2 regions of the Methylobacterium carpenticola genome follow, and region 1 is predicted to be linked to the other one. Evidence: riboswitches for the same ligand, from Rfam matches in the RefSeq annotation. Region 1 holds a riboswitch; the other holds the start of a gene.

Region 1 (4,406 bases):
GCCCGCTTGTAGGCGTCGCGGGCCGCCATGTAGGCGGCGTGCGGGCCGCCGTAGCCGACCGGCACGCCGTAGCGCTGCATGGAGCCGATCGCGATGTCGGCTCCCATCTCGCCGGGCGCCTTGAGGAGGGTGAGGGCCAGGGGATCGGCCGCCACCACGGCGATGGCCCCGGCCGCGTGCAGGCGCGCGATCGGGCTGCCGAAATCGTGAATGGCCCCGTTCACGCCCGGATACTGGAAGAGCGCGCCGAAGACCTGCTCCGGATCGAGGTCCCGGAAGGGATCGCCGACGATCACGCGCCAGCCGAACGGGGCGGCCCGCGTGCGCAGCACGGCGATCGTCTGCGGCAGGCAATCCTTGTCGACGAAGAAGGCGTCGGCCTTCGACGTCGCGACCCGCTGCGCCATGCCCATCGCCTCGGCCGCCGCCGTCGCCTCGTCGAGGAGCGAGGCGTTGGCGATGTCGAGGGCGGTCAGGTCGCAGACCAGCGTCTGGAAGTTCAGGAGCGCCTCGAGGCGGCCCTGGCTGATCTCCGGCTGATAGGGCGAGTAGGCCGTGTACCAGGCCGGGTTCTCGAAGATGTTGCGCTGGATCGCGGGCGGCATGGTGGTGCCGTGATAGCCCTGGCCGATCAGCGACACGAGGAGACGGTTCTTGTTGGCGACCGCGCGCATCCGCTCGATCACCCGGCGCTCGGTCAGCGGGCGGCCGAACTCGATCGGCTCGTGCTGCCGGATGTCGGGGGGCAGCGTCTCGTCGATCAGGGCGTCGAGGCTCGCAGCGCCGACCCGCTGCAGCATCTCGGACATCTCGCCGACGGTCGGGCCGATGTGCCGGCGGTTCGCAAAGTCGTACGGATCGTAGGCGGCCATGCGTCTCTCCGGGGCGGTCACTTCGGCAGAGCCGCGTAGGCGGCCTCGTCCATCAGGGCCTCCATGGCGGAGGGGTCCTTGAGCCGCATCCGGTAGAGCCAGCCCGCGCCTTGCGGATCGGCGTTCACGGTCTCCGGGGAGGTGACGACCGCGTCGTTGACCTCCGTCACCTCGCCGTCGAGCGGCGCGTAGACTTCGGAGGCCGCCTTGACCGATTCGACGACCGCCGCGGCCGATCCCTTCGTCAACGCGGCCCCGACCTTCGGCAGCTCGATGAAGACGAGGTCGCCGAGCTGCTCGGCGGCATGCTGGGTGATGCCGATCGTGGCGACCTCGCCCTCGAGCGTCAGCCACTCGTGTTCTTCCGTGAAACGCCGCATGGGACTTAACTCCGGCCTGTCAGGCGCGCTTGAAGGTGGCGGGAAGGAAAGGGAGAGGGGTCACGACGAGGGGCAGGGGCAGGCCGCGGACCTCCGCGAGGAGGCGCTGGCCCGCCTGCGCGTGGGCGGCCGCGACGTAGCCCATCGCCACGGGGGCACCGAGGCTCGGGCCGAAGCTCCCCGAGGTGACGCTGCCGAGGGATGTGCCATCCGCCTCGGAGCGGAGGGGGGCGCCGGCCCGCACCGGCGCGCGTCCCTCCGGCCTCAATCCGACGCGCCGCCGCGCGGTGCCCGTCTCCAGTTCATGCAGGATGCGGGTCTCGCCCGGGAAGCCTCCGGCGCGAGCTCCCCCCCGCCGCCGGACCTTGGGGATCGCGAAGGTCAGGCTCGCCTCGACGGGACTCGTGGTCAGGTCGATGTCGGCGCCGTGCAGGCAGAGGCCCGCTTCGAGCCGCAGCGTGTCGCGGGCGCCGAGGCCGACCGGCAGCACGCCCGGCTGCGCCAGCAGCGCCTCCGCCAGCGCCGCGGCGGCCTCCGCCGGGACCGAAATCTCGAAGCCGTCCTCGCCCGTGTAGCCGGAGCGGGCGACGAAGCCCCGCGCGCCGAGGAGGGTCACCTCCCGGACGTCGAGAAACCGCATCGTCGTCACCTCGGGTGCGAGCGCCGCCAGGGCCGGTTCCGCGGCCGGTCCCTGCAGGGCGATCAGCGCGGCGGGCTGCTCTTCGACCGATACCGCGGCGGGCAGAAACCGCCTCAGATGGGCGATGACCGCCCGCTTGTTCGCGGCGTTCACCACGACGACGAGGTGATCGTCGAAGCGCAGGACCATGAGGTCGTCCAGGATGCCGCCGGATTCGTGGGTGAGCAGCCCGTAGCGCTGGCGGCCGGGCCGGAGCCCGGCGAGATCGGCCGGGATCAGGCGCTCCAGTGCGAGCGCGATCCGGTCCGGATCGTCGCCGCGCAGCACCACCTGACCCATGTGGGAGACATCGAACAGCCCGGCGGCGGCGCGGGTATGCAGGTGCTCCTTGAGCTGGCCCGCCGGGTATTGCAGCGGCATGGCGTAGCCCGCGAAGGGCACCATGCGGGCATCCAGGCGCAGGTGGAGATCGTGCAGGGGCGTGGCTTCGAGAGCAACCGACTCGGCGGGCTGCACGGACATATCAGGGTCCTCCGCGACATACGGAACCGACGGCGCTCACGCACCACGGCTACCCCCATCTGTCACGGGTACCTGAGAGCTTCCCCCGCACGGGCGTGCGAGGTTTCTCCTTCGGTGGACGCCGGACGGCGCCTCTCTCCAGATCGTCCAACGATACGGTGATTGTGCCTGAGAGTTTCCGGGGGTGGTTGCTCCGTCGGCGCCATGCCAGGCTCATCGAGCCGGGCTGGGCTCTCCCGTATCGCCCTGTTCGGACGGTTGGACCAAAGCACAAGACCGCATGCCGCGCAACGTCGGGAGTGCCACTGCGCCGTGCGAGGTCCTGCCTGACCGCGGATCACGGCCTGGAGAGATGATCCGGACGTGTCGCGAGCCAGAGGACGTGACGACGCCCGCTTCGCCCGTTGGCATGCACCCGCACCTGGTCGACCTCGAAACCGGTGTTCCATAGGCGCGCTCTGAACTTGCGGTCGGGCTTATCCGACCACACGCTCAGGATGCCGCGCGGGCGCAGCGCCCGTTGGGCCTGCTTCAAGCCCTCGACGTCGTAGAGCCGGTCGTTCTCGAGCCGCGTCAGCCCCTCGGGCCCGTTGTCGACGTCGAGCAGGATGGCATCGTAGCAGGACGGCACCTGCTGAATGACACGCAGAACGTCGTCTTCCCGCAGATCGACGCGCGGATCATCGAGGATCCCGGCGAACAGATGGGCCAGAGGACCACGCGCCCAGGCCACAACCGCGGGCATCAGTTCCGCGACGACGATCCGCGCATCCGGGCCGAGGGCGTCGAGGGCTGCACGCAAGGTGAATCCCATGCCGAGCCCACCGATCAGCACCTTCGCCCGCGGACGGTCCCGCAAGCGGGCACAGGTGAGGGCGGCGAGCTCCGCCTCCGACTTGGAGGCGCGGTTGCTCATCAGCTCGATCGTGCCGACACAAATGGTGAAATCACCGCCGCGTTGCATCAGGCGCATCGGCTCGCGCTCGCCGGGAATGACGGCGGTGTCAAGTTGAACCCATGGAATCAAAGGACGGTACCTCCGGTCGTAGAACGGCAATAATCCGGCGCCCGGCTCCGCCGCCGCCGCGTGATGTTCACCAAGGAATCCAACCCTGCGCGGCCGGTTCGTGTCGCGCCCTCATCGATCGCCCGGATCGAACACGCATCTCCCGTAGCACCGTCTCGGGGCGTGGGAACCGGCCATGACGGCCCGATCGTGCGGTGGCCCGCGCGATACGGCCGATACCAGCCTGTACCCTTCCATCATCAAAAGATCACCGCTCGCCCCGGCCGAAGGCCAGTTCGGCTGGTCCAACCGCGAGAACGGCAAGCTCGTGGAGCGGTCGGACCGGCCGCATCGGAGCGAGGCCAACGCGCATCAGCGCGCATGCGGCCGTCGAGTGATTTTTCCGGATGCCAGCAGCCGCGCGGCGGTGTTGATCACAGAGGTGAATAGGCGCTCTGGAGCAGCGCCCGATCACGCGGCCATCGGGCGCCGCTCTAGCGCTACTCTGCCAGGTTACGGCATCTTATCTCTCGTTCGCTGAGGTGCACGGGAGGAGCGCGATGGATGAGGTCGGGTCGAAATCTTGGCTAGAACTATTGGAGGCATGGCTGGCTCCCATTCTGGCCGCCTTGTCCCGCGCCGAGCAGCGACGTTGGGCGCCGCTCTACCTGCGAGGTCTGCTCCTGCCCGGCGAGCGCAAGAGCGTCGAACCGATGGCAGCGCGCGTTGCGCCCGGCAACGTGCAGCAACTGCACCACTTCGTGTCCGCCTCGCCCTGGCCGCATGCACGGCTCGAGTGCGTGCTGGCCGAGCAGGCCGAGCAGCTCGTGGGCGGGCCGGAGGCCGTGCTGGTGGTCGACGACACTGCGCTGGTCAAGCAGGGGCGCCACTCCGTGGGCGTGCCGCGCCAGTACTGCGGTCAGCTCGGCAAAAAGGCGAACTGCCAGGCGCTGGTGTCGCTGACGCTGGCCCGAGGCGAGGTTCCG
Region 2 (4,406 bases), 1.0 Mb from region 1:
TCACTTCGGCGGGACGCGCTCTATCCCCGCACGGCCGCCGCGATGGTGACCGCGGCCGGGGTGGTCGGCCGGCCGATCAGGCGGCTCAGGCTGTGCGAATCGTCGAACAGCGCGCCCGTCGCGGCTCCCGCATCGGAATCGGCAAGCAGGGAGGCGAAGGCCTCCGGCAGGCCCGCCTCGACCAGGGCCGCGCGGAAGGCCGCCTCCGGCAGGTCGCGGTAGGTCACCGGCTGCCCCGAGGCCCGGGCGATCTCGGCGGCGAACGCGGCCAGCGTGTAGGATTCGTCGCCCGCGAGTTCGTGGATGCCCGCCAGAGCCGTCCCGGCGCTCAGCACGGCGGCGGCGGCCTCCGCGTAATCGGCCCGGGCCGCCGAGGCGATGCGCCCCTCCCCGGCGCTGCCGAGGAGGACGCCGTGGGCGAGGGCCGCCGGGATCGAGGCGGCATAGTTCTCCGTGTACCAGCCGTTGCGCAGCACGGCGAAGGGCAGGCCGGATTCCCGCAGGAGCGCTTCCGTCGCCCGATGCTCCCCCGCCAGCCCGAGCGGCGAGGTCTCGGCGTGCAGGAGGCTCGTATAGGCGAGGAAGCCGATCCCCGCCGCCTTGGCCGCCGCGATGACGTTCGCGTGCTGCGCCACCCGCTGACCGATCTCGCTCGACGAGATCAGGAGCAGGCGGTCGATGCCGGCGAAGGCCGCGGCCAGCGTCTCCGGCCGCGCGTAATCGGCCCGGCGCACCTCGACGCCCTCGGCGCGTAGGGCCTCGCCCGCCTCGCCCTCGGGGCTGCGCAGGCCCGCGACGAGGTGCGCATCGGGCGCCCGGCGCCGCAGGGCGGCGATGACGCGGCGGCCGAGCTGGCCGCTGGCGCCGGTGACGAACAGGCGCGGCTGGGACGACGAGGCCATGCGATGGCTCCCCTGTGGGTCTCTTTCCGATACGTGGTACTTATGCGAGACCGATCATCGGCGGAAGGAGGCAGTTTCATGGGACAGGGTGACGTCGAGGGAACCGACCTGGGCGCCCGCACCGCCCTCGCGCAGGCCTTCGCGTCGTGGACCGAGGCCGCCCTCGACCCGGCCCGCTGCCCGGTCCGCGACGTGCTCGACCACATCGGCGACAAGTGGACGACGCTGATCCTGATCGCGCTCGCGGCCGCGCCGCGCCGCTTCAGCGAACTCGCCCGCAGCGTGCCCGACATCTCCAAGCGCATGCTCACCCAGACCCTGCGCGACCTGGAGCGGGACGGGTTCGTGACGCGCCACGTCTTCCCGACCAAGCCGCCGAGCGTGGAATACCGGCTGGCCCCCCTCGGCCTGTCCGTGCTGGAGCCCGTGGCCGCCCTGGTCGCCTGGGCCGAGCGCAGCCATCCGGCGATCCGCGAGGCCCGGAACCGCTTCGATGTGGGTGCGTGAGGGCGCGGCGCTTCCCATGCGTCAGAGAAGGGCGCACCTGCCCGGTTTTTGACCCAGTCGTGAGAGGATTTTGAGCACCGCACCGCTTGCGGCCCACCCCCCACGAAGGTACATCTCCGGCGTCCAAACACGCGATGCGGGAGAGATCGAGGGGCGTCACCGCCGCCTCGGCGCCGACGGAGCAACCGCCCCGGAAACTCTCAGGCACCAAGAACCGTGTCGCCAGGACGATCTGGAGAGAGGTGGCTGAAACAGGCCATCCACCGAAGGGGACGTTCGCCCACGCTCGCGCGTGGCGAATCAAGCTCTCAGGTACCGTGACAGATGGGGCGCAGGGACCGACCGGAATCGGCTCTCTGCCAACTCATGCTCACAGGACCAGATCGATGACCCATATCGCTGTGATCGGCGCCGGCATCACCGGCGTGACGACCGCCTATGCGCTGGCGGAGCGCGGCTACGACGTCACCGTCTTCGACCGCCAGCGCTACGCCGCGATGGAAACCTCCTTCGCCAATGGCGGGCAGCTCTCGGTCAGCAACGCCGAGGTCTGGAACAAGCTCTCCACCATCGTCCAGGGCTTGAAGTGGATGATGCGGCGTGACGCGCCGCTGCTCGTCAACCCGAAGCCGAGCTGGCACAAGTATTCGTGGATGGCGGAATTCGTGGGCCAGATCGGCCGGTACAAGGCCAACACGATCGAGACGGTGCGGCTGGCGCTGGCCTCGCGCGAGCACATGTTCGCCATCGCGGAGCGCGAGAAGATCGACTTCAACCTCGAGAAGCGCGGCATCCTGCATTTCTACCGGGACAAGGCCGGGTTCGAGAAGGCGATGACGGTCAACGCGCTGTTGCGCGAGGGTGGCCTCGAGCGCGACCCGATCACGCCCGAGGAGATCCGGCAGATCGAGCCGACGCTCCAGGGCGCCTATTACGGCGGCTTCTTCACCCCGTCCGACTCGACCGGCGACATCCACAAGTTCACCCGCGGCCTCGCCGAGGCCTGCGCCCGCAAGGGCGTCACGTTCCGCTACGACGCCGCCATCGCGGCGATCGTCCCGCAGGCGGAGGGCGGCTACCGGATCAGCTGGCAGCCGGCGGCGCGGGTCGACGGCGCCCCGGCGGCGGCCGCGGAATCGATGCCCGTCGACAGCGTGGTGATCTGCGCCGGCTGCGCGAGCCGCACGCTCGCCAGCGCGCTCGGCGACCGCGTCAACATCTACCCGGTGAAGGGCTACTCGATCACGGTGCACCTGCAGACGCCCGAGAGCCAGGACGCCGCTCCGACCGTCAGCATCCTCGACGACGCCACCAAGATCGTCACGAGCCGGCTCGGCCGCGACCGCTTCCGGGTGGCCGGCACCGCGGAGTTCAACGGCTTCAACCGCGACATCCGCCACGACCGCATCGAGCCGCTGGTGCGCTGGACCCGCGAGCAGTTCCCGGGCGTGGCGACCGACCGCGTGGTGGCCTGGAGCGGCCTGCGGCCGATGCTGCCGGGGATGCTGCCCCGCGTCGGCCCGGGTCGCCTGCCGGGCATCTTCTACAACACCGGCCACGGCCATCTCGGCTGGACGCTCTCGGCCGCCACCGCCCAGCTCGCCGCCGACGCCGTCGCCCTGAGCCTGCCCGCCGAGCGGCACTACCCGACGGCCCGCGCCGCCTGAGGCCCGCGCAGCCCGTTTCCCGTCAGGGGCGCGACCGGGGCCGATGGCCTCGGTCCGCGAGGGTCTTTGAAGTCCAAAGAGCCCCAACCGAAAGAGCCCCAACCGAACGCCTCTCCAAATCTTTCCGGATGAGGCGGCGGTCTCCTCTCCCCACGAGCGGGGCGAGGCGATGCTCACGACCCGACATGCCAATCCGAAAGCCGGAGCGGGAGAGGAGATCCCGCGTCCAGGCCGGAACTCGCGAGCCAGACCGCAAACCCGGCGATCGCCGGCCCGATCCTGCGCCGCGGGCCGGATCTGCCATGTCCGGAGAACGGAACGGTCGCCCGCGGACGTCCGTTGTGAGGGCCTGCCCGCTCGCGGGCACCCCGATACCGGAAGGGAGACCATCATGAAGCGTGCCTTGTCCGTCGCGACCGCCTTGGCGCTCCTCGGCACCGCCGCCGTGGCGCAGACCCGCGCGACGAACCCGCAGAACGAGCCGCCCGGCCAGCGGATGCAGGAGCGCGGCAGCGTCAAGGGGACCACCGGCGCCTCCGGCTACACCCCCGGCCACGAGATGCAGAGCACCGGCAGCGTGAAGGGGACGTCCGGGGCCTCGGGCTACGCGCCGGGCCACGATCCCGCCGCGTCGCGGAACACCGGCACCGGCCGCTGAGCACCCCGGAATGAGGCCGGGCGGGCGCATCCCGCCCGGCTCTCTCACCGCAGGGCGTTCTCGAAATAGACCTCGGGACCGCCGAGGGCCTCGACCAGCGCGGACCGGGCGCGGCTGACGCGGCTCTTCACCGTGCCGACCTGGCAGTGCATCAATTGGGCGGCGGCCTCGTAGGTCAGCCCCCGCACCGCCACGAGGAGCAGGGCCTCCCGCTGGAGCGGCGGCAGGCACGCCACCTGACCCCAGACCTCGCGCAGCGCGATCCCCTCCTCCTGATCCGGCAGGGCGATCATCCGCGCGGCCGCGGCATCGTCCACATCCTCCACCTCCCGGCGCCGCTTGCGCGCGACCGTGTAGAACTGGTTGCGCAGGATCGTGAACAGCCATGCCTTGAGGTTGGTGCCGGCCTCGAACCGGTGCTGGTTCTGCCAAGCCCGCAGCAGCGTCTCCTGCACGAGGTCGTCCGCCTGGGCGACGGTAGTGGTGAGCGACAGGGCGAAGGCGCGCAACGCCGGCAGCGTCGCGAGAAGCTCGTCGCGGAAGGAGAAGGCGGGCCTGAGCGCCGCCAGCGCCGCATCCAGGCGTCCGACGAGGTCGACGAGCGGCATCGGCTGCGGCTCGGCGAGCAAGGCCGCGTAGCAGGCCCGGAGATGCAGGCCGAGGTGGTCCCGC

Evidence for each region. A riboswitch is a leader RNA that binds a small molecule or an ion and turns the genes downstream of it on or off. The one in region 1 is predicted to bind glycine.
Region 2: another riboswitch for glycine. It lies ahead of ACE101_RS08105 (D-amino acid dehydrogenase); the one in region 1 lies ahead of gcvT (glycine cleavage system aminomethyltransferase GcvT).

Annotation. Positions count from the first base shown of each region.
Region 1 is NZ_JBHZEO010000001.1:2,683,028-2,687,433, forward strand. Features, by position in the region: gene gcvP (aminomethyl-transferring glycine dehydrogenase) at 1-872, opposite strand, end outside; gene gcvH (glycine cleavage system protein GcvH) at 890-1,252, opposite strand; gene gcvT (glycine cleavage system aminomethyltransferase GcvT) at 1,272-2,414, opposite strand; glycine riboswitch at 2,561-2,663, opposite strand; gene ACE101_RS12660 (spermidine synthase) at 2,752-3,441, opposite strand; partial or broken gene ACE101_RS12665 (IS701 family transposase) at 3,981-4,406, shown strand, end outside.
Region 2 is NZ_JBHZEO010000001.1:1,675,925-1,680,330, forward strand. Features, by position in the region: gene ACE101_RS08095 (NAD(P)H-binding protein) at 21-902, opposite strand; gene ACE101_RS08100 (winged helix-turn-helix transcriptional regulator) at 981-1,409, shown strand; glycine riboswitch at 1,537-1,636, shown strand; glycine riboswitch at 1,640-1,735, shown strand; gene ACE101_RS08105 (D-amino acid dehydrogenase) at 1,796-3,076, shown strand; gene ACE101_RS08110 (hypothetical protein) at 3,468-3,734, shown strand; gene ACE101_RS08115 (sigma-70 family RNA polymerase sigma factor) at 3,779-4,406, opposite strand, start outside.